3 linked regions of the Paraflavitalea devenefica genome follow. The main gene of each other region encodes a partner of the protein of the gene in region 3 in a complex. Links are inferred from orthologs where the notes say so. Each region holds a gene or a part of one and is shown on either strand. Other genes may lie near its edges. The genes, in order: pnp, rny and pfkA.

Region 1 (11,495 bases), on a different replicon or contig from region 3:
TGGACTTTGCCTATGAGCTGAGCCCTAACTGGAGTGAACATTTTGACGGCAAACTGCCCAGCCGGGAAGACCTTTACCGGGAAGAAGTTATTTCTACGGTCAATTATCTTAAGCTACGCAAGATCCGGCGCATGGTGGAAGAAAACCAGCGCGACCTGGAGCGTCCACATACACCCGAGGAACAGCTTGTACTGATCCAGACCCATATGCACCTGAAGCAAATGGAACGGGAAATATTAAAACAAGGCGGGACGGTGATTATGAAGTGAAGTTCTTCGCTAACAGCATATCACTGTAAGAGTATTGCAGGAGGTCTTCTTCGCGTATCTGGAACGCTTTGCGGTAGTATTCGCATTGCTCCTGCAGTTTTTCTACCGGCAGGTCTTCTGTTTTGTTGCTGGCTTCCACTTCCACAAAGCTGCCGAGTCCTTCTAATTGATCAAGATGGAATTTTACATTGTTGATGAAATAGATCTCCCGTTTTTTCACCACTGTTACTTTAACTCCAAGTGCCTTGGTGAGTGATTGCTTGAGGGAGGCTGCATCTGTTACTGCCGTAAGCAGGCAGTCCGATTGTTTGGGACCTGCCTGGTCAGTGCGCTGGTACCAGATGAGGTTGTTCTCGATGTTGCCCTGCCGCAATTTCAAGCGCCCGTTGGGTACATTGAAGTAAGTATCTGTCTGCTCATCTGTGCCACGGAATTCCGCTCCCCTGTTTAGCAGGTATTGCCTGATCTCAGCAGCCCTTTCAGTCCTGGCTTTTATTTCAATATTGATGAATGACATATATGGACAGTTACGGAAACAAGAGAACAGACCCATTAGTGAACGGGTCTGTGAAGTATCTTTTTGTGTGTGACGGCGGATTGATTAGTCGGCCATGGCAGCTACGCGCTTTCCGGGCACGGGCGCTCTGCGGGCGGGTTTTGCAGGAGCAGCGGCTACTTTGTTGAAACGCATGGCGGTCCATACGTGATCGAGCGCTACTTCACCTACACCTTCAAACCCGGCATTCCGGATGCAATTCCAACTGCATTCGCGATTGAGGTCTGTAACGATCTTGGAAGTGGTCTTTGGATAGGCAATCCAAAATTTACCTTCTTCCTGTAAGGCAGGTAGTACATCCTTCATGATGCCTGTAAGCTGACTTTCATTTACTGCAAACACCAGTGCAAAGTCGATTTTGCGCGATTTCAACAAAGGCGTTACATTTTTAGCGAAAGCTAATTTTACAAACTGTTTTTCGATTGAAGAAGGAAGTCCCTGAATCAGTACGTTTTTCTCTTCCTGAAGCTGAAGCTTATCTAACAAGTTTTGCGACATGCCTGAGAAGTTTTTTAGTAAGTGACTTAGGATTTAAGTTTTGGACGGGATTGCAAAGGTAAGGCAAATACAGTACGAATGCGCACTTTTTACATTAAAAAACCCGTCAGCACCTTTAATTGTGTGTTGACGGGTCGTAGAAAAACAATTATTACAATAATTCTATATACTATTTACCGACTGGTTTATAGTACTTAAGGGCTTCCGGCATTAACTCCTGGAGCTTTTGGATGCGGGTAGCTTCTGCAGGGTGTGTGCTCAATATTTCGGGTGGCTTCTGACCACTGCCAGCCTTTGCCATACGTTCCCACAATGGGATTGCTTCCTGCGGATTGTAACCGGCCATGGCTGAATAGATAAGTCCATAACGGTCGGCTTCCAGTTCCTGTTTGCGGGAGAAAGGCAGCAGGGCGCCTACCTGCGAACCGATACCATAGGCACTCATGAAGAGGTTCTGGGCTGCAGGCGTTTTGTTGGCAATGGCTATCTGGAGGGCCTGTCCACCCAATTGCTGGGCAGTGGCCTGGCTCATGCGTTCATTCCCGTGTTTTGCCAGGGCGTGAGCTATTTCGTGGCCTACTACCGCTGCCAGGGCTGCTTCATTCTGCGTGATGGGCAGGAGACCTGTATAAACTACAATTTTACCGCCGGGCATACACCAGGCATTGACTTCTTTTGAATCTACCAGGTTGTATTCCCATTTGTATTGCTTCAGTTCCTGGGCAATGTCGGGTTGATTGGCATAAAAGTTATTGATCGCGGCCGTTAGGCGCTGCCCTACCCGGCGCACCATTTCAGCATCTTTGCTGCCTGAAGTGCTGATTACCTTATTCTGGGAAAGGAATTGGGTATATTCAGTAGCCGCCATACTTTGGATATCGGCTTCATTAAAAAGGGAAAGTTGGCTTCTGCCAGTGATGGCATTACGGCTACAACCTGTCAGGAGGACTAATAGTGAGGCAACAACGAATAGTCGTTTCATCGGGATAATTTTTATCAAAATTAATACTAAAATGATACCAACTCCGGGATTCAGGGTTTGGGACGCAGGTTTCCAGATGCTAAGCTGCAGCAAATATAACGTACGCAATAATCTGGCAAACAGATTAATGTGCAGCAATAAAAAAACCTGTATTTCATGGTTACGAAATACAGGTTCACTATCGTTGTTATGTATTGATCAGTCTTCTTTGGAGCGCCGGCGTTCCCGCTTACGGTCGCGGTACTTTAAGATGGGCACTTTGCTTTCACTGCCACGCAGCAGGCGGGTGATGTTTTTCTGGTGGGTGAGTATCACCAGGAGCGCCACTGCAATGGCAAATGCCCTGTACAAAGGTTCTTTTTCATTGAAGATAAAGAGTATGAGTACAGCAAAAGCAATGCTGGCAAAGATGGAGCTGAGGGATACGAAGCGGGTCAGGTACAGTACCAGGAGGAATACACCTACGCAGCAAACGGCCACTACGGGCTGAATGGCGAGGACCATCCCAAATAAGGTAGCCACCCCTTTACCACCCCTGAAGTCGGCCCAGATGGGAAATATATGTCCCAATACAGCCGCCAGACCGAGGCCCACCATAAGGTTGGTGCGGTCCCATTCATTGGTAGTATCTGCGTAAAAAGGTAGTAAAAGATAAAGGCTGGTAGCAGCTACGCCTTTCAGCATGTCTATGATCATTACAAAAGTACCCCAGCGGGAACCCAGTACGCGGAAAGTATTAGTAGCGCCGGCATTTCCACTTCCGTATTCACGGATATCGATGCCGAAGAAACCTCTACTGACCCAGACAGCAGTTGGAACAGAGCCGATCAAATATGCTATTACAATGACGAGCACTTCTTTCATTGAATAGTTGGTTGAAGTTGGAAAATTCAAATATAAAGGAAAAACAGCTTAATACAATGGATAACATTACATTATTCTGTTACTTACTGGTTAATCGCAAGGCAATCCATGTATATTGATTTTTCTGATCCACAATTTTCAAACCACTGCTGGTGGCAGCCGCTTCAATATCAGTACGGTCGCCTGCTAATAAACCACTCATTATTATAACGCCACCGGGTGTTAAATGTTGTTTAAGAGATTCCATATTTGCCAGCAATACGTGTTTATTGATGTTGGCCAGTATGACATTAAATAGGCCAAATTTTTCTAAACTGTCCGCTTTTTGCAACAATATGTGGCTGGCATGATTGACATCAATGTTCTCAGCGGCATTTTCCACGCTCCAATCGTCGTTGTCAATGGCTACTATTTCTGTAGCGCCGCACTTTTCTGCCAATATTGCGAGGATGCCGGTACCGGTGCCGAAGTCGAGCACTGACTTACCGGTGAGATCAAGTTGTTCCATGTATTCGACCATCATGTAGGTGGTGGCATGATGACCAGTGCCAAAGCTCATTTTGGGTGTAATGATGATCTCGTGTTTGACGCCTGTGATGGATTGGTGAAAGTGCGCCCTGATAGCACAGAAGTTCCCGATGATTACCGGCTCAAAGTTTTTTTCCCATTCTTCATTCCAGTTCTTTTGCGCAATGCTTGCTGTTGTGTAAGTGACCCCATAGGTTGCTGCCAGCGCTGCCACTGCCTGTTCATTCCATTGCACTTCGGGAATGAAAGCAGCTAGTTGCTGTGTACCTTCTTCGAATCCTTCAAAGCCCTGTTCGCTCAGGAGCGCGATGAGAATCTCCTGTTGCTCTTTGGAGACGTTGTGAAATTGGAGATGGGTGTAGCTGGACATGTATATAAATTTATAAGGGTGAGCCACTGTTGAAGGTGGCTCACCCTTGTTTATTTTTTAGCATTAATGCTGTAGGTTACTGCTGGGGAGCAGCGCTATTGCCCTGGGGTGACCGGGGGGCACCATCGGGCTTGGGCATTAATACCTTGCGGCTCAGTTTGAATTTACCGGTCTTGTGGTCTATTCCGATCAGTTTCACTTTTACTTTCTCCCCTTCTTTGAGTACGCCTTCCATGGTTTCGAGACGTTTATGGGAGATCTCGCTGATGTGTAATAAACCTTGTTTACCAGGCAGGAATTCCACGAAGGCGCCAAATTCCTTGATGCCTTTCACGGTAGCTTCGTAAACAGATCCTACTTCAGGCATAGCGGTGATGCCCTTGATCCAGGCCACTGCTTTATCCAACCCTTCTTTAGCCGGGCTGAATACGCTTACTTCTCCGTAGTTGCCTACTTCTTCAATATTGATAGTAGTACCTGTTTCGCGTTGGATTTCCTGGATGATCTTACCCTGTGGTCCGATCACAGCACCGATGAATTCCTTATCAATGAAGAGTTTCTCCATTCTTGGCGCGTGCGGCTTCACTTCTTCACGGGCAGCCGGCATACATTCGTACATGGCTTCGAGGATGTGTAAACGTCCTTTGCGGGCCTGCTCCAATGCTTCGCGCATGGTGTCCATGCTAAGGCCGTCTATTTTGATGTCCATTTGCACACCGCAGATGCCTTCGCGTGTACCGGTTACTTTGAAGTCCATATCTCCAAGGTGATCTTCATCACCCAGGATATCGGTAAGGATAGCATATTTGTTGTCGGAAGCGCGGGTGATCAATCCCATGGCTACACCACCTACGTGTTTGGGTACAGGAACACCAGCGTCCATTAAGGCGAGTGAACCGGCACAAACAGTGGCCATAGAAGAAGAACCATTGGATTCGAGTACATCACTTACCACGCGTACGGTGTAAGGATACTCGTTGCCCGGCATCATTTGCTTCAGTGAACGCATGGCCAGGTTACCGTGGCCTACTTCACGACGGCCGGGGCCGCGCATCATTTTTACTTCACCGGTAGAGAATGGCGGGAAGTTATAGTGCAGGATGAATTTTGAATATTCAGAGTTGGCAGCGCTTTCTACCAGCAGCTCATCCAGTGGCGTACCGAGTGTTACGGTAGTGAGTGATTGTGTTTCACCACGGGTAAATAAAGCTGATCCGTGGGGAGAAGGGAGGGCATCCACTTCCATAGCCAGGCCACGAACCTGGTCAAGCTGGCGGCCATCCAGCCGAACACGATCATTCAGGATCATGTCACGCACTACTTCCCACTGGAGGTCTTCGTAGTATTTCTTAGCTTGTTTTTTAGTTTTGTCATCTACTTCTTCACCCAGGCTTTCGATCAGCTCTTTTTTCAGCGCATCAAAAGCATCGCTGCGGTCATGTTTGGCAGAAGCGCTTTTGGAGATGGTATAGATCTTATCTTTTGCGAAAGCATTTACTTTATCGCGTAATTCTTCGTTCTGCTCAGGTTTTACGTACTCACGTTTTCCTTTTACACCCGCTTTGTCACGGAGCTCCTGCTGTGCTTTGATCTGGATACGGATGGCATCATGTGCAATCTCCAGTGCTTTTACGAGGTCTTCTTCACTGCACTCTTCTGACTCACCTTCCACCATCATAAGGTTCTTATCGGTAGCGGCGATAAGGAAGTCCATATTGGCGGTGGCCAGTTCTGTACGGCTGGGATTAACGATGAAATTACCTTCCACGCGTGCTACACGTACCTGGGAGATAACTTCTTTAATCGGAATATCTGAAACTGCGAGTGCGGCAGAAGCAGCCAGACAAGCTAATGCATCGGGCATTACTTCTTTATCACTGGATACGAGCGTCACCAGTACCTGTACATCGCAGAAATAATCTTCGGGGAATAAGGGACGTAATGAACGGTCGATCAAACGGCTTACCAGTACCTCATAATCGTTCAATTTTCCCTCACGTTTGAAGAAAGAGCCGGGAATACGGCCGGCTGAGGCAAATTTTTCGTTGTAATCTACTACCAGGGGGAAAAACTCTTGCCCTTCTTTGGGTTCTTTGTTGGCTACAACAGTAGCAAGCATAATGCTGTTTCCCTGGCGAACGGTAACGGAGCCATGAGCCTGGCGGGCCAGTTTACCGGTTTCGATGGTTACCATACGGCCACCACCAATGTCAAATGTTACACTAATAGGTTGAGAGAGCATACAATCTCAATTTAAGGTTGGCAATCGCAAACGGGTAGGCGGGAAGGAATGGTTTGTGAAGGCAACCAGGTTTAAAATACAATTTACAAGCTACTAATCAGTATGTCGGTAAAACAAGTATTCCCAACCGGTGTCTACAGTTGGGAATAGTATCTTATCACATATACTGATTATTTTCTGATTCCGAGTTTCTCGATCAATTGGCGATAACCTTGCAGGTTATGTTTGCTCAGGTAGTTCAGCAGGCGCTTACGTTGACCTACCAGCCTCATCAATCCACGGTGGGTAGAGAAATCTTGCTTATTTTGCTGCAGGTGCTGGGAAATCCCATTGATGCGCTCAGTCAGCAAAGCAATTTGACCTTCAATAGAACCGGTATTGGTGGCATTTCCGCCAAATTGGGTGAAGATGTTTGATACTTTTTCTTTGGTTAAATACGGCATCTCAATTTTTTTTTAGAACATCCAAATTTTTACTTCTTCTATAATTTGGCGGCAAAGGTATGGAATTAATCGTGATTTTAATATCTTGCCTGCCCGTTTTTTTTCAATTGTCTAAAAAAAGACAAAAAGCGGTTAGTCTCTTCTGCCAGTATGAAACAACTTGTATTTACTGTTACCAATGACCTCAGTTATGATCAGCGGATGATACGGATCTGCCGTTCACTGAGTGCTGCAGGCTATGCGGTAACGCTGGTGGGCAGGCAGCGGCGGGGATCTGTGCCATTGCTTGAACAGCCTTTCCGGCAGAAAAGGTTGTCCTGCTTTTTTGCCAAAGGCAAAGGTTTTTATATTGAATATAATATAAGATTGTTTTTTTATTTGATATTCAATAAAATAAACGTCATTTGCGCCATTGACCTGGATACTATCCTCCCCTGTTACTGGGTTTCGGTAATGAAAGGCATTCCGCGGGTATATGACGCCCATGAGCTATTCTGCGAGATGAAGGAGGTGGTTACCCGGCCCCGCATTTACCAGTTCTGGAAACGGGTGGAGCGCTTTGCCGTTCCACGGTTTAAGGCTGGATATACTGTAAATCAACCCATTGCGACTGCGTTTAAAGAGATGTATGGAGTGGATTATGGGGTGATCCGCAATGTGCCGGTATTACAGCCGCTGACGATACCGGAGAAACAGGAGCCCTATATCCTGTACCAGGGAGCGGTGAATGAAGGCAGGAGCTTTGAAACGCTGATCCCGGCGATGCAACAGGTAGCGGCCCGGCTGGTCATTTGTGGCGATGGTAATTTTATGGAGCAGGCGAAAGCCCTGGTAGCTGCCCATGGGCTGCAGGAGCGGGTTATTTTTAAGGGATTGATCCTGCCACACGAATTAACTAATTATACCGTTAATGCGTGGATAGGGATTACTTTGTTTGAAAATAAGGGTCAGAGCAACTATTATTCCCTTGCCAATCGTTTTTTTGACTATATACAGGCTGGAATTCCCCAATTGGGTGTGGATTACCCGGTTTACCGGGAAATAAACAATCAGTATCCAATTGCTGTTCTTATTAACGACCTGAGTCCTGACAGCATTGCTGTGCAACTTAACAGATTGTTAAATGATGTGGTTTTGTACAGGGAATTGCAACAAAACTGTGTAACTGCGAGAACGATTTTTAACTGGCAACAGGAAGAAAAGAAACTGATTGCTTTTTATTCAACGATTATCTGAGCATAGCATTTTGGAAAAACACTTGCATATTGTATCATCGGATGTGCCATTTCCCATCGATTATGGTGGCGTGATAGATGTATTTTGTACTATTAAAGCCTTACACGGCGCCGGTGTGCACATCCATCTTCATTGCTTTGATGATGGCCGTGGTCATCAGCCTGAACTGGCGGCTTATTGTACAGAGGTGAAGTATTATCAAAAGCTCACCGGGCATAAATGTATCAGCCCAAAGCTCCCTTATATTGTTGCTTCCCGCTCCTGTAACCAATTGCGGGAAAGGTTGCTGCAGGATGATCATCCTATTTTACTGCAGGGCATTCATTGCACTTACCTGCTGAATGATGAGCGTTTTGACAACCGGCCAATCTTTGTACGGCTGATGAATGTGGAGCATGAGTATTATGAGCAATTGTGCAAAACGACTACCGTATTACAACCCCTGAAGAAGATCTATTACCATCATGAAAGCCGGTTGCTGAAGAGCTATGAAAAGGATATAGCCGATAAAGCGATATTCCTGGCTTTGTCTGAACAGGATGTAGCGGTATACCGGCAGAAGCTGCATGCGAGGAATGTGGTGTGTGTGCCTCCCCTCCTGCCCTTCACGGAAGTGGAATCGGAAACAGGCATCGGGTGTTTTTGTTTGTATCATGGTAACCTGTCGGTAGCAGAAAACGAGGAAGCTGCCATTTGGTTGCTGACAAATATTTTCAATAAGATTGAAGTCCCCTTTATTATAGCAGGTAAGCAGCCCTCACCCCGGCTTGAGCGGGAAGTGAATTTACATGGCCATGCCTGCCTGATCGCCAACCCATCTGCCCAGGAGATGCATGACCTGGTCAGGAAAGCACAGATTAATGTACTGCCCTCCTTTTGCCGTAAAAGCAGGTCGGTAAAGTTGCTGAATGCTTTGTTTTCGGGCAGGCATTGCGTGGTGAACCCCACGATGATCAATAACTCCGGGTTAGATACCGCCTGCCATGTAGCTACTACGGTAGAAGCATTCCAGTCAATTATTATCCAGTTGTATCATCAGCCTTTTGATGAGCATGAATTGTTGCTGCGCAAGGAGATCCTGGCGCCCTTCCTGAACCATGGCCAGCTTACGAAGCAGTTGATGCGGTTGTTGTGGCAGGGAGAGGAAGCGAGGCATTAATGTGCTGAATTAACAAGGCGAATGAAGTATTGCAGCCTGTAAAGGTCGAAGAGTGTGAGGGAAGGATTGGAGGAATGAAGGTTACGGTGGATGTAGTTTTTCAATAACGCATAAGCAGCTAATACTATCCAGCGACAGCGCCAAACTTCCAGTTTTTTATATACCCGGAATATTTTTACATGCCTGGCCAGCAATGCTGCAGGAACCATCCCACTGAGCTGGTGAAGATTTAGGAGCGCAGTTGCTGACTTTGCAATGAATGCGCTGTTTTTTTCAAGTCCCCCATGTATAACAGGATTATCAATGTAACGCACCGGTATACCAGCTTCTTCCAATTGTAGTCCCATCCAGGTATCTTCATGGCCATACCCATTCCAGCCGGTATGAAACGATAGTTGTTGGAAGTAACGGGCCTGTATGAGAAAGTTGTTGGACATAAAAGCGGGCTGGTGCTTTTTGCCTGGCAGCCTGCCTTCCCTGCGGGAGCCATATTTCCAATGTAACCTGAGAGCGTCATCTTCCGGTGGCGTAGCGGTATAAGTCCTGCCCCCTACTACTACAGCGGCGCCAGGTTGTATGGCCTGTATATAGTTGTGTAAAAAGTTATCTGAGACGACTTCACTATCACCATCGAGAAAGAGCAACCATTCGCCGGCAGCAGCTTCGGCCAGCATTTGCCGGATGCGTATGCGTCCCTGGTTTTGTGCCTGTGGCAGGTAGCGTACAAAGGGCTGTTGTGCGATGGGTTTATTGATGTCCCGGAAGGCGGGATCAGAACCGTCGTCCATAACGATGATCTCACCTCCCTGCTGTAAATGGGAAAGCCCGGCGCTTAGCCGGGCCACCAATTTATTGATATCCTGGTTGAATACCGGAATTAATATGGAGATCATACCATGTCAATGCTTGCATTGTCTATGACCCTGCCCCGTTCCGTACGCACCATACGCGCCGGAAATTTGTTGATAACGATGTAATCGTGCGTGGCCATTACAATGGCAGTACCATAATCACGGGAAATATGGAACAGGAGCTGCATGATTTCATCGGAAGTTTCCGGGTCGAGGTTACCGGTAGGCTCATCGGCCAGGATGAGTTTGGGTGAGTTGAGTAATGCCCTGGCCACATCTACCCGTTGCTGTTCGCCACCACTTAATTCAAAAGGCATTTTAAAGCCTTTGGACTTTAATCCTACTTTATCCAGCACATCAATGATCTTTTCATCCATGAGCTTTTCATCTTTCCAGCCGGTAGCCCGCAATACGAATTTGAGGTTGTCATTCACGTTACGGTCCGTCAGTAGCTGGAAGTCCTGGAATACTACACCCAGGTTACGGCGCAGGAAGGGTACTTTTTTCCAGTCCATTTCCCGCAGGTTGAAACCTACTACGGTACAATCGCCTTCTTTCAGGGGAAGATCGCCATAGAGTGTTTTGAGCAGACTTGATTTCCCGGTACCTGTTTTGCCTACGAGGTATACGAATTCGCCTTTTTGTACCCGGAGGTTTACATCCTGTAATACGAGATTGGTGCCCTGGTATATATTGACGTGCTTCAGTTCTATGATTGTATCCTGCATAATTACCGGTTAAAGTGCAAACAAAAATAAGTAATTATAGCATAGAAAGCTCTTAGCAGTTAGCTTTTGGCCTTTAGCTGTTGCCGGATAGCAGGCTGGCTCCCATTAAGAGAATGGGCTTTTGTTCTCCGGGTAAGGTGATCAACCTTTCAAATTTCAGTCCGAGCTTTTCCAATAACCGTATGGAACGGAAGTTGTCCTGGTTGGTGATGGCCAGGATATGTTTTAATCCAACCTTGTCTTTGGCATATTCAAGCGTAGCGGTAGCTGCTTCATACGCATATCCCTGGCCATTATGGGCAGACAGGTAAGCGAAGCCAATGTCTACATGTTCCAACAGGTCCCGTTTGATTAATCCGCACATGCCAATGGGAATGTTTTCCTGTTTTAGTTGTACCAGCCAAAGGCCAAAGCCGTGGGTGTGGTAACTTTTCACCGGTCCGTTAAGGATATAACGAACGGCATCATCTGTGGTCCTTACGCCTTTATCGCCAATAAATGTCAGCCAGGCGGGCTCATTGACGAGCTCCAGGATAAAAGGGGCATCATCTATAGTAAACTCACGGATAACGAGACGTTCTGTTTCAGCGATGATCATGATTAAAAGTAAGTAAATCCTTTTTTACATAGCCTATGAGCATATGTCCGGCTACTTTGAGGCCGGCTTTGAGCAGGGTGGCTTTGGAGGCGGGATTGCTTACATTGCAACGGGCGGCGGGGATGCGGCCGGCGAGATAACATTGTTTTTTGACTTCCTGCAGCAGGTAGC
Region 2 (6,977 bases), on a different replicon or contig from region 3:
GCACTGTTCACCGCAATCTGGCCGGTTTGCAGGAAAACCGTGGCATAATCCCTTTGCATGGGCCTTCTTTTGGACGATTCAGACTCCGCGGGGTACTTTGCCCGGAGGCTACCCATAGTAGGGTTTGTCAACTGGCCCGAAAAACTGTACTGCCCGTCCTTTACCTGTACACTATCGGTTTTACGTTCCCCATTAACCGCATAAGTCAGGTAAACCCATTCTATAGGTTCTCCTGCTTTGGTCACATTGCCGGTAAGGGTAAACTGCTGGGGCGCCTGGGCCTGGGAGGATACGGCTACCAACAGCCCGGCTCCCATAACTAATACATATTTCATGCGTAAGTGATTTTGAGTGGTGAACCCTACAATATTAAAGAATAAATGGCTGCGCAGAACAGCCACCCATCATTTATACCTACCCGCCCGTAACAGAAATTATGCAAATAGGTTGAGGGTTCGAGAATGCTTGTTTAATTTCCGTATTTTCGCACATTAACGTCTCACGTATGGACAATGAACTATACATAGAGAGGATGCATAATATGGTAGAACAATCTAAACATTTAAAACACAATGGATCCGAACGCATTAACCTATATAATTGGAGGAGTGGCGCTGGTGGCGGGCATCATAGCAGGAAAATTCATCTTCGCTAAAAACACCCAACGCCAGGTAGAAGAGGCCGATCAGCAGGCCAAAAAGCTCCTGGCCGACGCCCAGACCCAGGCAGAGACCATTAAACAACAAAAACTATTAGAAAGTAAAGAACGGCACCTGCAGCTAAAAGCAGAACACGAAAAAGAGGTATCAGAGCGCAACCGTAAACTGAATGAAGCCGAAAACAGGGCCAGGCAGAAAGAACAGAGCATCAACCAGAAGGTAGACCAACTGGAAAGGCAGATAAAGGAAAATGAGGCCATCAAGGACAACCTCAACCGCCAGATAGAAGTGGTCAACCTCAAGCGTACCGAACTAGAAAAACACCAGGAAGAACACATCCGCCGCCTCGAAAAAATTGCCGGCCTCACTGCCGATGAAGCTAAAAAGCAACTGGTGGAAAGCCTGAAACAGGAAGCCGTCACCCAGGCATTGGCCATGCAGCAGGAGATCATTGACGACGCCAAGCAAAAGGCCAATAAAGAAGCCCGCAAGATCATCATCCAGTCTATACAACGTACTGCTGCTGAACAAGCTATAGAAAATTCCATCACGGTATTCAATCTCGAAAGCGATGAGATCAAAGGACAGATCATCGGTCGTGAAGGCCGTAACATCCGCGCCATTGAAGCAGCTACCGGGGTCGACCTGATCGTAGACGATACGCCGGAAGCCATCATACTTTCTTCTTTCGATCCCCTGCGCCGCGAGATCGCCCGTTTAAGCCTCCAGCGCCTGGTGACCGACGGACGTATCCACCCTGCCCGTATTGAGGAGATCGTGGAAAAGACCCGCCGCCAGATCGAAGAGCAGGTCATGGAGATCGGCGAACGCACCGTTATTGAACTGGGTATCCACGGCCTGCATAAAGAGTTGGTACGCATCGTTGGTAAAATGCGTTTCCGCTCCTCTTATGGACAGAACCTGCTGATGCACAGCCGGGAAGTAGCTAACCTCTGCGGTATCATGGCTGCCGAGCTGGGCCTCAACCCCAAGCTGGCCAAACGTGCCGGCCTCCTGCACGATATTGGTAAAGTGCCCGATGAAGAATCTGAGCTCAGCCACGCCCTGCTGGGCGCCAAGCTGGCCGAAAAATATGGAGAAAACCCTGCTGTAGTAAATGCCATCGGCGCCCACCACGATGAAATGGAAATGCAATATGTCATTTCCCCCATCGTACAGGCCTGTGACGCCATCAGCGGCGCCCGCCCCGGTGCACGCCGTGAGATCATGCAGCAATACCTCCAGCGTATCAAGGACCTGGAAAACCTGGCCATGGCCTACACAGGCGTGGAAAAAGCCTATGCCATCCAGGCCGGCCGTGAATTACGCGTTATAGTAGAAGCAGAAAAAGTAACCGACGCAGATTCCGATAAACTGTCCTTTGAAATAGCCCAGAAGATCCAAACGGAAATGACCTTCCCGGGCCAGATAAAAGTGACCGTAATCCGGGAAAAAAGATCGGTAAATGTGGCCCGATAGAAATTAATCTGGCAAAGATGGATGGAATTAGAAATTTTCAGCTACCTTTGCCCTCCTTAAAATTTGAATGTCATGAACGCAGCAGTTCAATTCGTACACGAGCAGTTGACCGGTAAAAAAGAGTTCCCCAGCTTTAAAGCAGGCGATAACATTACCGTTAATTATAAAATTATTGAAGGTGGTAAAGAGCGTATCCAGGGCTTCCGCGGCGATGTGATCAAGCGTCAGGGTACTGGTGGTACAGCTACTTTCACTGTACGCAAAATATCTGATGGTGTGGGTGTTGAAAGGACCTTCCCTGTTTTCTCTCCCAATATCGAGTCTATCGAACTGAACAAAACTGGTCGTGTACGCCGCGCCAAACTGTTCTTCCAACGTAACCGTAGCGGTAAAAGCGCACGGATCAAGGAAAAACGTATGGCTGTTGCTACGCAGGCTTAGGAATCAGCTCGTTACAAATTATAAAAGCGGAAATCAACCTGATTTCCGCTTTTTTTATGCATTACCGGAACCCGGGATCCGGCACTTTGTTAATCGTAAGTAAAATACCGTATTTAGCTAGCATTCGCAGGTAATTTGTGATGCCGTTTATACGTTTTACTTATGAAAAGCTGTAATTTCGTATTTCATTTTTAAAATCTAAGAGTACCATGCTTGTAGCTACTAATTTCCTGATGCTCTCAATGCCAGGTGGTATGGAGTGGGTGTTGATTATTTTGGCAGTACTGATCCTTTTTGGTGGTCGTAAGATCCCTGAATTCATGAGAGGTATCGGTAAAGGTATCCGTGAGTTCAATGATGCCAAGAGCAATGTGAAGAAAGAAATTGAAGAAGGTATGAGCGAAAAGGATAAGAAAGCTCCCTCTTCCCCTGCGCAATAAATAGCTTCCTTCATTACGTGGATTCCAAACCGATTTGTTCTCTCAAAGCCGGCACCAGGATTTGTTTACATACGAGTCAATAACCCAATACCATGCTGATTTGCTGAATGGCGCTACCACCTGCGTAGCTGCTGTGCAGCATTTTTTGCATAACATAGAGAACAATCGTCACCTCAACGCCTACCTGCATGTATTTGATCAGGAGGCCTTGCAACGGGCAGCTACCCTAGATGCACAACGCGCAGCGGGCAAACCGCTGGGTAAGCTGCATGGTGTGGTAATAGCTATTAAGGATGTGATCTGTTATAAAGACCATCCCGTATCTGCCGCTTCAAAGATCCTGCAAAACTTCACCTCGCTATACAATGCCACAGCCGTTGAGCGGCTGCTGGCCGAAGAGGCCATCATCATCGGCAATACCAACTGTGATGAATTTGCCATGGGCTCTACCAACGAGAACTCGGCCCACGGTAAAGTGCTCAATGCCCAGGATGAGACCCGGGTACCCGGTGGCTCTTCCGGCGGCTCGGCCGTGGCTGTCCAGGCAGCCCTTTGTATGGTAAGCCTGGGAAGCGATACAGGCGGCTCTGTACGCCAGCCAGCCGACTTTTGCGGCATCGTAGGGCTGAAGCCCACCTATGGCCGCATCTCCCGCTATGGCCTCATTGCTTACGCCTCCTCCTTCGACCAGATCGGCATCTTTGCCAATAATGTACCCGACGTGGCCCTTACCCTCGAAGTAATGGCCGGCCCTGATGCATTTGACAGCACCGTATCTCCCGTGGAAGTACCCGCTTATTCAACTGCAACCAATTCATTACCAGCCTCTTTAAAGATCACCTACTTCAAAGAGGCACTGGAAAGCCCGGCCCTGGACAATGAAATAAGGGACAATATCCTGGCACTGATTGATAAGCTCCGGGCCGATGGTCATACCGTGGAACCAGTGGATTTTGAGTACCTGGACTACATCGTACCTACCTATTATGTACTCACCACCGCCGAAGCCTCTTCCAACCTTTCCCGCTTCGACGGGGTCAAATATGGCTACCGGACCGGAAATGTGGATAAAAACCTGGCCTTAACAGATTTTTATAAGTCCAGCCGATCTGACGGATTTGGCTGGGAAGTCAAACGTCGTATAATGCTCGGCACTTTCGTTTTGAGTGCGGGTTATTACGATGCCTATTTTACGAAGGCCCAGCAGGTAAGACAACTATTGGTAGAAAAGACCAATTTGGTATTCAATAACTTCGACGCGATCATTTTACCCACCGCCCCCTCCACCGCTTTTAAGCTCGGCGAGAAAATGGACGACCCCATCGCTATGTACTTAGCTGACATTTTTACAGTTTTTTCCAACCTAACCGGCATTCCCGGCATCTCAATCCCGCTTTTTTGGCACAGTAATGGCATGCCTTATGGGCTGCAGATTATGACAAACCGATTTCGCGAATTATATTTGCTCCAGCTATCCCAACAGTGGATGCGGCAGTATAGGTTCGCCGGTTAAAATGAAAGGCCCTAATAATCGACTCCCGGCGTTTTAATCTTTACAGCACTATTTCTTCCAATCCTATCAAAGACGATCCCGTTCCTATTTAAAACATCATCCGTTTAATCCATACCTGAGAGTCGGCATTGTTGTGCTAAAAAAACGATGATGAAAAGAAAGCTAGTTTTCGCCAGCATTTTTAGTCTGGTGTGGTTACTAATGGCATTTGATACAGGAGGTAAAAAGAAACCCTCTACCCAAAAGCCGGCAGCCAAATCAACACAGGCCCGAAAAGCAAAGGCCACTATTGTACTTAATGACACCATCCAGTCACCAGCGAAGTCTGATTCCCTGGCTGATCCGGGTTTCAACCAGTTATTTGAGACCAACTCAAATAATGTAAGGCTGAATCCCCGCGCTATCAGCTTTGTTCAGGACTATATGGAAAAGAACACGGAAGACCTGCTGGAAATGAAGGATTGGGGTCGTCCATACTTTAATATGATGGATAACATCCTCGTTAAGTATGGTTTACCTACTGAGCTGAAATACCTCGCGGTTATTGAATCCAGGCTCAAACGTTCGGCTGTTTCCTGGGCAGGAGCAGTAGGACCCTGGCAATTAATGCCCGCCACTGCCCGTATCCTGGGTTTAAAAGTAAGCCGCAGCCGGGATGAGCGTACTGATTATTATAAGAGTACCCATGCTGCCGCCAAATACCTGAAAGATCTGTATACAGAATTTGGCGACTGGTTGCTGGTAATTGCTGCCTATAATGGCGGTCCCGGCAACGTGTACAGCGCTATCCGTAAAAGCGGTAGCCGTAACTTCTGGAACCTGCAGTATTACCTGCCGGCAGAATCACGGACACACGTTAAAAAGTTTATCGGCACACACTATATATTTGAAGGTCAGGGTAGTGTAACTACCTTAACCAAGGCCGAAGCTACTGAGCAAATGGGCGTAACAGCCACTTATTTGCTCAGAAGGAACCTGAGCACCCAGGAGCTCACGGACGCCAAAAGCGTAACGGTTTCCGGTAAATACCATTCATCTGTCATCGCCCGTCACATCGCGATGGACCAGGTTTCCTTTAACAGGTACAATCCGGACTTTGACAAAAAAATGGCCAGTGCAGATAATGCCTATGAGCTGAAACTGCCTGCCGATAAAATGGAACTTTTCCAGGCCAACAAGTACGTTATCCTGAATGAATCAGTTCAGTTACTCCTGAGTGGCGCTACTGTGGCAGCGAAAGAAGTCAAATAAAGCAAGATCAATACTGCATTCGTTTTATAGTAAAGTGATGGTGTAAATGCCATCACTTTTTTCTTTTTCAGGATAACCAGGCGTGACATTGCCTGAGTATGGCAGTGGAATGGCACCGGAATGGGTGGGGGAATGCCCTGAGGTAGCACTAAGATAGCACGGGGATAGCTCTAAGATAGCACTATGCATTAGGCCATTCTTAGGCCATTCTTAGGCCATTCCCAGGCAACCCTTAGGCAATCCCCAGGCAATTCCTCTACCTATCGCACTACTGCTACCCTTGTCCCCCCAGCACCTGCTTAATCGCCGCCGCCTTCAGCAGGCATTCTTCATACTCCCCTTCGGGGTCGCTGTAAAAAGTAATCCCTGATCCGGCCTGAAAGGAAAGATAGCCTGTAGACTCATTGTATAGAATACTGCGGATCACCACATTAAAGTCAAAATCACCTTCAGGAGTGATATACCCTACTGAACCGGAAAACACGCCCCGCTTCGTTTTCTCATACCTTTCAATCAACTCCATCACCTTACGTTTGGGAGCTCCGGTCATAGATCCCATAGGGAAAGTATGCCTGATAGCATCCAGGAAATGCACATCACTTCTTAACCGGCCGCTCACCGTAGAGATCATTTGATGCACCTGCGGAAAACTGTAAATACCAAAAAGCTCATCTACCTGCACACTCCCTTCTTCACAAACCTTCGAAAGGTCATTGCGTACCAGGTCTACCACCATTACATTCTCCGACCGGTCTTTGGCGCTGTGGTATAATTGTTCCCTGTTCTGTTGGTCGGCCTGCTGGTTGGTAAGATCCCTTTGCCAGGTTCCTTTAATAGGTTGTGAGAACAGTCGCCTTCCCTCCTTTTTAAGGTAACGTTCCGGGCTGGCGCATACCAGGTAGCGGTCTTCTACCTTATAAAAAGCGGCGAAGGGGTTGGGCGAAGCCTTGCCCAGCGAGTGGTAAACAGCCAACGGGTCAATCGCCGCATCATGGGCATAAAACTCCTGGCAATAATTGATCTCATAGCAATCACCCCGTAAAATATGTTGCTGTAACTGACGGATGGTATCAAGATAGGCCGGCCTGCTAAGCCGGTGATGAATGGCAGGTGCCGGCCGGCCGGTTTTTACGGCTGGTGGCTCTGCAGTGATAATTTGCTGATAGATATATTCATGATCAGCGAAAGCACCGA
Region 3 (11,545 bases):
ATTGGAAGAATGGTGCCGGGCGCTGGACTATCAGCCGGTTGTATTTGATGCCGTGGATGGCGCCGGCCGGCCGGTATACCATACCAACGTCATCATGTGTGTGGCTGATCGTTACATTGTAATTTGTATGGACTCCTTACCGGATGCAGCAGCACGTGAAGGGGTACACAATACAATCGATCAGTCGGGTAAAGAGCTGATAGACATCACCATGGAGCAGATGAACCGCTTTGCCGGCAACATGCTGCAGGTGGCCAGCATACAGGGTGAAACTTTACTGGTAATGAGTACCCAGGCCTATGAGTCGCTCACCCCGGAACAGGTAAACAGGCTGCGCAGCTACAACAGGATCATCCACGCCCCCCTGTACACGATAGAGACCAATGGCGGCGGCAGCGCCCGCTGTATGATGGCAGAGGTATTTTTGGAAAGGCGGATTGCGGAGTAGCTGCAACGAAAGGAACAGTCATCTTGTCATGTACAAAACCCCCAACATGAAATACCTTATCATATTGATTTTATTTTGTGTCTTTTCCTCCCTGTCATGCAAGAAAGACGCCCGTCCTGCGGTAATAGTTACCATTGCTGAAAAATCTGGTTTTGGCGCCAATCTCTATGCCGCCATTGTTGAAAATCCAGACCCCGCCATCCATAAATTCCTTTGCACGCTTGGGGCAAGTGATCCAAAGCCTATTTATAATTGTACCAATGCAGTGTACATCAATAATCTGCCAGCAGCCCTGGCTGTACCGGGCAAGAAAATAACGTTCTCTAACTATAAAGATAATGGCCAGCCACTCCTGTTCTCTTCCATCAATCATGCCCATGAACTGGCGGTAACGAACCCCACGGAAGCCCCATAGGTACAGTCTAATCCACCAGCAACTCAGGACGGTATTCAAAATGCATCGTATCGTAATGATACCATTTACCGCCCCAGATAAAGCCATGCTTTTCAAAAATGGCTACTATTTCAAAGGGTATCCTGTTAATATAATGAGGTATCTTTTTCTGTTCATCCGTAGTCTTATTATCCCACTGCCAGTAATTGGAATAGCTGGTATTAATATCCATCGTAATCCCAAAGCTATGGGTGCTTAACCGGTTGGTGCCTTTGATCACCCGCCAGGTAAAAGTACCGGCAACCTGTTGCACATACGGCAGCAAATGGGCAGGCAGTTGCTCCAGCTCATCAGAAATAGCCTGCAGCCGCTTATCCACCCCATTGATCCGCGATACCTTCAATGACTGCCTCGCTGTTTTGGGCAACCAGGTAATCGTAGTCAGGTTTTGCTGCACAGCAGCAGGCGTCGCCCCATACATCGTCTTAAAAAATGAATCATTCCTGACCCTGCCGGGATCATCCAGTTCTGCGGGATTAGCTGTTTTGCCTTTTACGTACAGCGCCTTCAGTTGGTCTTCTATATCGGGATGTGCATATAATTCTGTGAGGGTTTTACTTTCCCCGTCATCAAACAATAACCTTGTCCCGTTCTTAAAAACTACATAATTATCTTTAATACCTGCAATACAATCAGGATACGCCTTCACCAGCCTCCGCGCATACGCCTGCACCTGCGCCGTATCCTGCCCCATAACAGCAGAGCCTATCAGTATAAGAAAAAATATATAGCTACAGACTTTCATATTGTTCATGCCTTTTCAAACATCTTCCTCAACCCCTCCGCAAAAGAAAGCGGCTCATACCCCAGTTCTTTCCTGGCCTTTTCAATCACAAAACCTGTTTTGGGCGGACGCCTGCCAGGCTGTGTGAAAGTAGCAGCATCCACTTTTTCTATCCTGCTTTTATCCAGGCCAAACAGGTCGGCCGTTTGGATAGCTATATCATAAGGCGTCAACAGGTCTTTCCCGGAAATATGATAAATGCCGGTAGCCTTTTTTTCAATGATCAGCGCAATGCCTTTTGCCAGGTCTTCCACATACGTAGGCGTGCGCCATTGATCGGCCACTACCTTGATCGCTTTACCTTGCTCCAGGCTGCCCTTTACCCAGGTGATAATATTGTTGCGGGTGCCCTGCAGGGTATTGCCATACACCAGGCAGGTGCGCACAATAGCCCAGGGGATCGTACTGGTTTCGGTGATCGCCTCCGCCTGCATCTTGGTAAATCCATAATAACTTACCGGCTTCAGCTCATCTTCTTCCCTGTAATTCCCCTGCTCGCCATCAAACACAAAGTCAGTGGATACATAAATAAAATGTTGGCTATACACTTCTGCATCTACCAGCACCTGGGAAGTGCCGATCACATTCGTACGTTCACATTGCTCGGAATGGAGTTCGCATTCGTCTACCTGTGTCATCGCAGCAGCATGCACCACGACGGCCGGCTGTACAGCGCTCATCACCCGCTGTACATCCACTGCATCTGTAATATCAAGCGGATGGTATATATAACGATCTCCCCATTCATCCATCCGGATGCGGGCATCTCCCTTGCCGGTAGCGATCACCGTGTATCCCTGCTGTAGTAATAAACGCGTTAAGTGTTGTCCTAACAGACCATTCGCACCAGTGATTAATATCTTCATGAAGCAAATATAGAGAAAGGCAAGTGGTGAATGGCAAGTGGCGAGTGGGCTTTTGATTCGCCACGTTTGTTTTCCACTGGCCACTCGCCACTTACCACTAGCCCTTTATTAAAATCCTTTCTTCTTATCGTTATCTCCCGTATAATTATTCTTAAACTTAGGCACATATCCCATATTCTGGAACATAAAACAATAAATATCCGCAGTACTTTCAATATTCTTGGCCGTATTGCTGGCGCCATGACCCGAATTCGTTTCAATGCGGATCATCACCGGGTTGGCCCCTTTGTGTTTTTCCTGCAGGGTAGCCGCATACTTAAAGGAATGGGCAGGCACCACGCGGTCATCATGATCGGCCGTAGTGATCAGGGTGGCCGGATAATGAACGCCTGCTTTCAGGTTATGCAACGGAGAATAAGCATACAGGTTCTTAAAATCGGCAGCGCTGTCACTGCTGCCATACTCAGCAATCCAGTTCCAGCCAATCGTAAACTTATGGAAGCGCAGCATGTCCATCACCCCTACCTGGGGAATAGCCACCTTAAACAGGTCAGGGCGCTGGTTCATCACAGCGCCTACCAGCAGCCCGCCATTGGAACCACCACGGATAGCGAGGCGTTTATTGGAGGTATACTTATGGGCAATCAGGTATTCACCGGCTGCAATAAAATCATCAAATACATTCTGCTTCTTAAAACGCATACCGGCCTGGTGCCAGGCTTCCCCGTATTCAGCACCGCCTCGCAGGTTGGCCAGTGCATACACACCACCCTGCTCCAGCCAGGGTATCAGGCTGGAGCTGAAGCCGGGCAGGGAACTGATATTAAAACCACCATACGCATACAGCATCGTGGGATTCGTGCCATCCAGCTTCAATCCTTTCTTATGCACAATGAACATAGGTATCCTGGTGCCATCCTTGCTGGGATAAAACACCTGTTTCGTTTCATAATCGTTGGGATTAAAAGAAACCTCCGGCTGACGGAATACCGTGCTCACGCCAGTAGCAATATCATACTTGTAGATCGTAGGCGGGAAAGTAAAAGAGCTGAACGTATAAAAGAAGAATTGGTCATCATGATTACCGCCAAATCCGTTGGCAGTGCCCAGGCCCGGCAGTTTGATCTCCTTCAGCAACTTACCGGTAAAATCATACTCATAGGTCCGTGTAGTAACATCCTTCAGGTAACTTACATACAGGCGGTCGGCAGCCGTACCCGTCCCTTGTATGGGTTCTGGTTTTTCCGGCACAATCGTCGCCCAGTTTTCACGCGCCGGGTTGGCAGGGTCAAATAAAACGATCTTATTATTCTCAGCACCGTCATTGGTGAACAACAGCATCTTATCGCCTGTATTATCCACCACGCTATAGCGGAACTTGCCTACAGCCGCTACGATGGGTTTAAAGGTATTATTGCCGCCTTTACTGTCGCGGTAATACAGGGCATTACCCTGGAAACCCTTGCCACGGTCACTGATCGTAAGATAAGCAAAGCGCTCATCTTCACTCACCGACAGGGTATGAAAACGCTGGGGATTGCCTTTGTCTTCATACACCAGTTCGTCCTGGTCCTGGGAAGTGCCCACCGTATGGTACCATACCTGGTGGTTTTCATTTTTCGAAGAAAGCTCTTTCCCTTTTTCAGGGGCGGGATAACGGCTGTAATAGAAGCCATTGCCCTGCCAGGAAGCGCCGGACACCTTTACCCACAGGATAGAATCTGCCAGGTCCTTGCCGGTCTGCATGTCCCGTACATAATACGTGCGCCAGTCAGAGCCACCCCTCGAAATACCCCATATAGCATACCGCCCATCTTTGGAAAGCGTGAAATTGGTAAGCTGGGTGGTGCCATCCGGCGACAGCTTGTTGGGGTCCATCACCAGTTCGGGCGCGCCATCCAGCCCCTTCTGGCGATACAACAGGGATTGGTTCTGTAAACCATTATTCTTATAAAAATAATAATAGTCGCCTTTACGGTTCGGTGCGGTGTATTTGGGATAATTGGCCACCTCTTCAATCCGTTTTTTCATTTGTCCGCGGTAAGGGATCTTATTCAGGTAATCAAAAGTCACCTTATTCTGCGCTTCTACCCAGGCCTTGGTCCCGGCGCTGTTATCATCTTCCAGCCAGCGGTAAGGATCCTCTACTTTTGTACCCTGATAATCATCTGTATGCATCACTTTTTGGGTAATGGGGTACGAATGCTGCGCATAAGTCGCAGCACCCACTGAAAAAGTCATCGCAACTATAATATAGTATTTAATCATAACAGGTGGGTTTGAACCGACAAGATTACTGATTTTCGGTCATCGCGCCCTGCCGCTCGTGTATCAAACTAAAACCTTATTTTTGGGCCGCATTTTAAAAAAGAGAGGCTGATAATCAATAATTCTTGCATTATTTTGGAGATTTTCTTAAAAAATAACTAACAGAACTAATTCATGGCAAAAAAGGTGACTAAAATCGGTGTTCTGACCTCTGGAGGCGATGCTCCGGGAATGAATGCCGCAGTGCGTGCCGTTGTAAGAACGGGTATTTATTATGGACTGGAAGTATTTGGTATTATGCGTGGTTATACCGGCATGGTGGAAAATGACATCATTCCTATGCATTCCCGTAGTGTGGCCAACATCATTCAACGTGGGGGCACCATTCTCAAAACAGCCCGCTGCAAAGAATTTCTTCAAAAAGAAGGCCGTCAGAAAGCCTATAACAACCTGAAAGCCCTGGGCATCGATGGCCTGGTGATCATTGGCGGCGACGGCTCCTTCCGTGGCGCGGATGTGTTCAGCCGTGAATTCGACATTCCCTGTATCGGCATTCCCGGTACCATTGATAAAGATATTGCCGGCACCGATTTCACCATTGGTTTTGATACGGCCGTTAATACAGCCGTGGAATCCATTGACAAGATCCGTGATACAGCCGATGCCCACGACCGCCTCTTCATCATTGAGGTGATGGGCCGCGACGCCGGTTACATAGCCCTGCACAGTGGTATTGCTACCGGGGCCGAGCACATCCTGATACCGGAGCGCAAAACAGATATGGAAGAGCTTATCCATTCCCTTCAGGAAAAAGAGCGTCGCAAGAAACTGGTAAACATGGTAGTAGTAGCGGAAGGAGACGAATTTGGCGGTGGCGAGCATGTATCAGCCCTCATCAAAGAACGCCTGCCCAACATCGATACCCGTTTGTGCATTTTGGGGCATATCCAGCGCGGTGGCGCCCCTACCTGCCTGGACAGGCTCATTGCCAGCCGCATGGGATACTCTGCCGTGGAATGCCTGCTGGAAGGCCGCCACAACGTAATGGTGGGTATCCTCAACAACCGTATGCAGTACACCCTGCTGGAAAAAGCAGTCAAGTCCAAACAAAAGATCAGTGACGAATGGATGAAGATCGTAAAGATCTTAGCCAGTTAAAGAGTCAATGCTATTGCTTTTGAAAATATGAATTTGTAAATCACGTAATCCCAACAAACATGGCAAGAGATCTGTCGAAGTATTTGCATAATGAAATGGATAAGGAAGCGGGCATTCAGCACATCACGCACCGCACCAAAATTGTAGCGACCGTAGGACCCGCCTGTGATACTTATGATAAATTACTGGAACTGGTAAAAGCCGGGGTGAACATCTTCCGTCTCAACTTCTCCCATGGCACGCATGAAAATAAAGCACAGATCATTTCCTATATCAAGGAAATGAACACCAAAGAGCCTTACAACATTGCCATCCTGGCCGACCTGCAAGGCCCCAAATTACGCGTAGGCGACATTGAAAATGGCGCCCTGCCCATCGAACCCGGAGACATCCTCACCTTTACCTCCAAAGAAAAAGTAGTAGGCAACAAAGAAAGGATCTACGTTTCTTACCCCAACCTGCACGAAGATGTGGAAGTGGGCAACAAAATATTGATTGATGACGGCAAGCTGGAAGTAGTAGTCACAGAGATCACCAAAGCCGGTGATGTAAAAGTAAGAGTGACCTATGGCGGCACCCTGCTCCCCAAGAAAGGTGTGAACCTGCCCGATACCAACATATCCCTGCCGGCCATGACCGAGAAAGACATTGCCGACCTGGAATTCATCATCGGCCAGGAAGTAGAATGGGTGGCCCTCTCCTTTGTACGCAAAGCAGAAGACATCGTAGACCTGAAGAGAAGACTGGCCGAAAAGAAAAGCAAGAGCAAGGTAATTGCCAAAATAGAAATGCCTTCTGCCCTGGTAGACTTGCGCAACATCATCCTGGAATCAGATGGTGTGATGGTAGCGCGTGGCGACCTCGGCGTAGAGCTGCCGGTAGAAAAAGTACCAATGGCACAGCGCGACATCATCCGCAAATGTATTCACCGCGCCAAGCCGGTGATCGTGGCCACCCAGATGATGGAAAGTATGATAGACCGCGTAAAGCCCAACCGCAGTGAGATCACCGATGTGGCCAATGCCGTACTGGAAGGCGCTGACGCCGTGATGTTGAGTGGTGAAACCGCTACCGGCAAACACCCCGCCCTCGTAGTGGAAACCATGCGCAAGATCATCCTCGAAGTGGAAAAAACGGAATACCGTTATAACCGGGAAGAAGACCTGAAGCCGCAACCGCACTCCCCTTCTTTCCTCAGCGATGCTGTTTGTTACAATGCCTGTAAGCTGGCCAATGATACTTCTGCCGATGCATTGATCGGTATGACGCAAAGCGGTTACACAGCTTTCACGCTCAGCAGCTACCGCCCCAAATCATTACTGTACGTATTTACCAAGGAAAAGACATTGGTAAACCAGCTCAGCTTAAGCTGGGGCGTACGCGCCTTCTTCTATGATGAAGAAGAAAGCCTGGATGATATCATCTTTGACCAGATCAACATCCTCAAAGAGCGGGGCTTCATCAAACCAGGTAGTGTGGTGGTAAACACAGGCAGCGTACCAGTACACCTGCACCTGCCCACCAATACCTTAAAGATCACCAAGGTGGAGTAATTCTTCCCTGAACATTGAGTATTAAACACTATAGGATGTCCGCCAGAAGCGGACATCTTTTTTTATGCCCAACCGCAATACGTTATCGGTTTATTAACGTTTGGTACTGTACATTTGGGAACAGTACGCTATGGACATCGCTACTTTTTATCCGCAACATCCAACGCTTCAACAGCACATTGAGTATTACTATTTCCTGAGAGCCGGGTCGCCGGATTTTCAAACCACCTATTATGCTTTTCCCAACATTGCGGTTCCGGTCAGTCTGCACAGGTCGGCCCTATATGAGATCAATGAACAGCACACCAGGGTACAGGCCGTTAAGCACGGAACACCGGCGGCTTTAATACAAAGAAGCTTCCAGACGCCCTTACTGGTCAAATTACAAGGCCCCATTGACAAGATCACTATTTGCTTTAAACCAGCCGGCATTAGCTACTTTCTTACCCAGCCTTTTTGTGAAATAGCGCCGGCCGATTCTCAGGCATTCACCGGTTGGACACAACTACCCGCTTACCATCGTCTGCTCAACAGCTTTTTTGCCACAGACGATAACCAGGAAAGAGTATCCCTGCTGGAAGATTTCCTGGCAGCCATTTATACATCCACGCCCGAACATACATTGACAGAACAGGCCGTTAACTGGTTAATGGATTTTACAGAGGACCTGTCTATTGAAGAGATCGCCAACAGGCTAAACCTCTCTACCCGTTCGCTCAACCGGTTATTCCAAAAACACCTAAGTATTTCGCCGGTGGCCTGGAAGAAAATTGCCCGTTTCAGGCATTCCCTTAAAAACAAACTCTTCAATGCACAGTTTAAAAAGCTCACAGAAATAGGTTATGCCAGTAATTTCTATGACCAGGCCTACTTCATCAAAGTATACAACAAGCTCACCGGCTCCAATCCCACTGCGTTCTTTAATTCAGTGGAAAAATTAGCCGATGACAACCTCATCTTCCGATTTGTTAAAGAATAGTGTTTGTCCGAAAAGTACAATTTTAACGCCCCCTCCTGCTTTTACTTCGTATACCAAATCAGCATAACATGAAGTATTACAGCATGATCGTGGCATTGTTATTATGGGTTCATGGCAAGCCGGTGATGGCGCAAACGAGTCCTTCTTTTAACCAGCTTTTAGCCGATTCTCTCAACAAAATGAAAGAGGTTGACCAGATCGCGATGAAGCCACCTGTTGGCAAATACAAAGAAATGACACCCGAAGCATGGCAACAATTTAGAGACAGCGTAGTAGGCACCCACCAACAAATACTGGAAAACATATTCAGCCGCTATGGTTATCCTGGTTATAACCTCGTAGGAAAAGAAGGGGAACACAGCTTCTGGCTCATGGTGCAGCATTGTGACAAATGGGTGGCTTTTCAGGAAAAGATACTGACAGCCATGAAACCGGAGGTAAAAAAAGGCAATGCTCATCCTGGGAACTACGCGTACCTGACAGACAGAGTGCTGATCAATACCGGCCGCAAGCAGGTGTATGGTACACAGGTCACATACAATGTAGACAGTTGTCAGGCGCTGCCCAAGCCTTTGCAGGACAGTTTAACGGTTAATGCCCGTAGAAAAGAAATGGGAATGGAGCCCATTGAAGAGTACCTGAATGTGGCGGGAACTTTCCATTTTGAAATGAACAAAGACATGTACGAGAAGAAGGGCATTACAAAACCTAAGCTGTACCCTATCAACAATAACCAGTAACAGTACCACTGATAACTAGTACAGCAGGCGGCTCATTCACTGGCCGCCTTTACCTTTTGTGCATTGGCCAGCAGTTGACGCAGCTCTTCTTCATTGGCAATAACTACATCCCCGCTGTCCAAGATGGCCGGGTTTTGATACGTAACAAGATCGGGGACGGTGATCCTGGCAGAGGTATGGTATTCTGTAGCGCCTGTTTCTTTGATGAGCTTTTCAATATTGGAAGCACGGATACCGGCGCCCGGCATGATAATGATACGTCCATTGGCCTGCTGTACCAGCCTGGCCAGCATTTCGGTGGCATCGGGCGCAGCACTTCGCTGTCCGCTGGTCAATACACGCTCACAACCACAGCCAATGATTTCTTCCAAAGCCTTGAAAGGATCAGGTGTGCGGTCAAATACCCGGTGACAGGTAACGCCCATTGGGTAAGCCCATTCTACCATGCGCTTCATCCGTTCTGTATCTATTTCACCATTCTGCAACTGCGCACCGGTAGAAATACCATCGCAGCCCAACTCTTTACACAGCAGAATATCTTTTTTCATAATGGCAAACTCATCCTCATCATACCAGCTATTGCCAGTACGCGGACGAATAATAGGATACAGCTCAATATTGATCCTTTCCCGGGTACGTTGAATAGCGCCATGCGAAGGTGTAGTGCCACCTTCCACCGGGTTATCGCACAATTCTACCCTCGCCGCCCCTACCTTCTCCGCAATGATACAGGACTGAATATTAAAAGCACATACTTCAAGAATGATCTCAGGCATAAATAAATTTTAATAAATACTCTTCGCCTTATAAATAGTCTCTTCCTTCCCGCTCTTCACCGAATAAGTAAACCCAGGTTGCAATGCATAAGCACCATACTCTCCTTTCTTATTGAGCGCCAGGAAACCCACCTGTATCTTTTTGGCTTTCTCCGGACTGCGGCTGATAATACGTTCCACCGCTTTCTTACACGCAGTTTCAGGTTTATATCCCTGCCGCATCAGTTCTACTACCAGGTGTGAACCTACAATACGGATCACCTCTTCACCCACACCGGTAGAAGTAGCAGCGCCGATCTCATTGTCTACATACAGCCCGGCCCCGATAATAGGAGAATCACCTACCCGGCCATGCATCTTATAAGCCATGCCGCTGGTAGTACAGGCGCCGCTCAGGTGTCCGTTGGTATCCATGGCCACCATACCAATCGTATCATGGTTATTGATGCCGCCGGGCATAGGATCATTTTCTTTCTTATACAGCTTATTCTCAATATTCATTACCGGCTCATACTTCGAGGTCTTCAGCCATTCTTTCCAGGCTTTTTCTGAGGAGGGCGTCAGCAGGTTTTCCTTCTTAAATCCATTGGCCAGGGCAAATTGCAAAGCGCCATCTCCCACCAGTACTACGTGTGGCGTTTTTTCCATCACCAGCCGGGCTACGGATATGGCATGTACAATATGCTCCAGGCACATCACAGAGCCGCAATTATATAGCTCATCCATAATACAGGCATCCAGTGTTACCCGTCCGTCACGGTCGGGCAGGCCGCCATAACCGACACTCTGGTTACTTTCATCCGCTTCCGGCACCCGCACGCCTGCTTCCACTGCATCCAGCGCGCGGCCGCCGGCCGATAAAACCTTCCAGGCTTCTGCATTGGCCGCCTTCCCAAAATCCCAGGTAGAGATCACAACCGGGTTACCTTTGGTAACGGGATAAGGGATTTCATCCGTACCCAACAAAGACTTACCAGCCAGTACAGCAGCCGACCCCACTAAAGATGATTGTATAAACTTTCTCCTTGTAGACATAGATATAGTAGTTTTCTCTCTTTTTATATTAAGTAGCCATTGCCTTCTTCAAACTGGCCCTGGCCCTCTTCCGCACCTTATTGATCACAAAACCACTCCACCCCAGCAACAGCCCCTTAACCCCCAAAGCCTGCCGGCTCCACCTCCATAAGTCAAAATCATCCATATGTTCAATGATCAATCCCTCATGGAATTTAAAATGCGCTTTCACATGATTGGTGACCTTCCTGCCGGTAGCGGAAAAAGTATAGTGGGCCGTCCATTCACAACTGCCATATTCATCACCAGCTTCCACCTTACTATAAGTAAGGGAAAAATCCCTGGCATTCCTGCATAACATCGTCCACATCGCTCCCGCTTCTTTACCGGTAAGGTTCTCAAAAACAGGATCATAAAAACATACTTCCCCGTGATAACAACTGATCATGCCGGCAGCATCCAGTTTATTAAAAGAAGTATAAAACTTTTCTATCAGTTGTTGATG

Evidence for each region.
Region 1: pfkA (region 3) and pnp share a complex: the UniProt entries of both Bacillus subtilis proteins name them as parts of the possible RNA degradosome complex. The link is inferred for Paraflavitalea devenefica from one-to-one orthologs.
Region 2: pfkA (region 3) and rny share a complex: the UniProt entries of both Bacillus subtilis proteins name them as parts of the possible RNA degradosome complex. The link is inferred for Paraflavitalea devenefica from one-to-one orthologs.

The regions. Positions count from the first base shown.
Region 1 is NZ_JAARML010000005.1:457,140-468,634, reverse strand. Bases 3,727-6,672 are described here. They hold pnp (polyribonucleotide nucleotidyltransferase), read right to left. Parts: upstream 6,310-6,672; coding sequence 4,144-6,309; downstream 3,727-4,143. Other genes in these bases: rpsO (30S ribosomal protein S15), read right to left, coding at 6,480-6,672; prmA (50S ribosomal protein L11 methyltransferase), read right to left, coding at 3,727-4,067. In the rest of the region: dnaG (DNA primase), read left to right, coding at 1-269; HB364_RS26655 (class IV adenylate cyclase), read right to left, coding at 259-786; HB364_RS26650 (hypothetical protein), read right to left, coding at 871-1,323; HB364_RS26645 (M48 family metallopeptidase), read right to left, coding at 1,493-2,305; glycerol-3-phosphate 1-O-acyltransferase PlsY, read right to left, coding at 2,504-3,169; more of prmA, read right to left, coding at 3,249-3,726; more of rpsO, read right to left, coding at 6,673-6,752; HB364_RS26620 (glycosyltransferase), read left to right, coding at 6,903-7,988; HB364_RS26615 (glycosyltransferase), read left to right, coding at 8,011-9,147; HB364_RS26610 (glycosyltransferase family 2 protein), read right to left, coding at 9,144-10,040; HB364_RS26605 (cell division ATP-binding protein FtsE), read right to left, coding at 10,037-10,726; HB364_RS26600 (GNAT family N-acetyltransferase), read right to left, coding at 10,800-11,324; HB364_RS26595 (GNAT family N-acetyltransferase), read right to left, coding at 11,311-11,495. UniProt on the Bacillus subtilis protein: Involved in mRNA degradation. Catalyzes the phosphorolysis of single-stranded polyribonucleotides processively in the 3'- to 5'-direction. Necessary for competence development in Bacillus subtilis.
Region 2 is NZ_JAARML010000001.1:385,666-392,642, forward strand. Bases 1-2,855 are described here. They hold rny (ribonuclease Y), read left to right. Parts: upstream 1-572; coding sequence 573-2,138; downstream 2,139-2,855. Other genes in these bases: HB364_RS01450 (TlpA disulfide reductase family protein), read right to left, coding at 1-335; rplS (50S ribosomal protein L19), read left to right, coding at 2,211-2,579; HB364_RS01465 (Sec-independent protein translocase subunit TatA/TatB), read left to right, coding at 2,789-2,855. In the rest of the region: more of HB364_RS01465, read left to right, coding at 2,856-3,019; Asp-tRNA(Asn)/Glu-tRNA(Gln) amidotransferase subunit GatA, read left to right, coding at 3,081-4,532; HB364_RS01475 (lytic transglycosylase domain-containing protein), read left to right, coding at 4,683-5,783; HB364_RS01480 (anthranilate synthase component I family protein), read right to left, coding at 6,058-6,977. UniProt on the Bacillus subtilis protein: Endoribonuclease that initiates mRNA decay. Initiates the decay of all SAM-dependent riboswitches, such as yitJ riboswitch. Involved in processing of the gapA operon mRNA, it cleaves between cggR and gapA.
Region 3 is NZ_JAARML010000002.1:1,787,519-1,799,063, reverse strand. Bases 3,991-6,986 are described here. They hold pfkA (6-phosphofructokinase), read left to right. Parts: upstream 3,991-4,994; coding sequence 4,995-5,978; downstream 5,979-6,986. Other genes in these bases: pyk (pyruvate kinase), read left to right, coding at 6,038-6,986; HB364_RS16575 (prolyl oligopeptidase family serine peptidase), read right to left, coding at 3,991-4,820. In the rest of the region: citrulline utilization hydrolase CtlX, read left to right, coding at 1-448; HB364_RS16590 (hypothetical protein), read left to right, coding at 495-863; HB364_RS16585 (M15 family metallopeptidase), read right to left, coding at 871-1,647; HB364_RS16580 (SDR family oxidoreductase), read right to left, coding at 1,653-2,552; more of HB364_RS16575, read right to left, coding at 2,661-3,990; more of pyk, read left to right, coding at 6,987-7,531; HB364_RS16560 (helix-turn-helix domain-containing protein), read left to right, coding at 7,662-8,510; HB364_RS16555 (DUF6624 domain-containing protein), read left to right, coding at 8,579-9,250; HB364_RS16550 (copper homeostasis protein CutC), read right to left, coding at 9,283-10,026; HB364_RS16545 (N(4)-(beta-N-acetylglucosaminyl)-L-asparaginase), read right to left, coding at 10,036-11,061; HB364_RS16540 (nuclear transport factor 2 family protein), read right to left, coding at 11,090-11,545. UniProt on the Bacillus subtilis protein: Catalyzes the phosphorylation of D-fructose 6-phosphate to fructose 1,6-bisphosphate by ATP, the first committing step of glycolysis.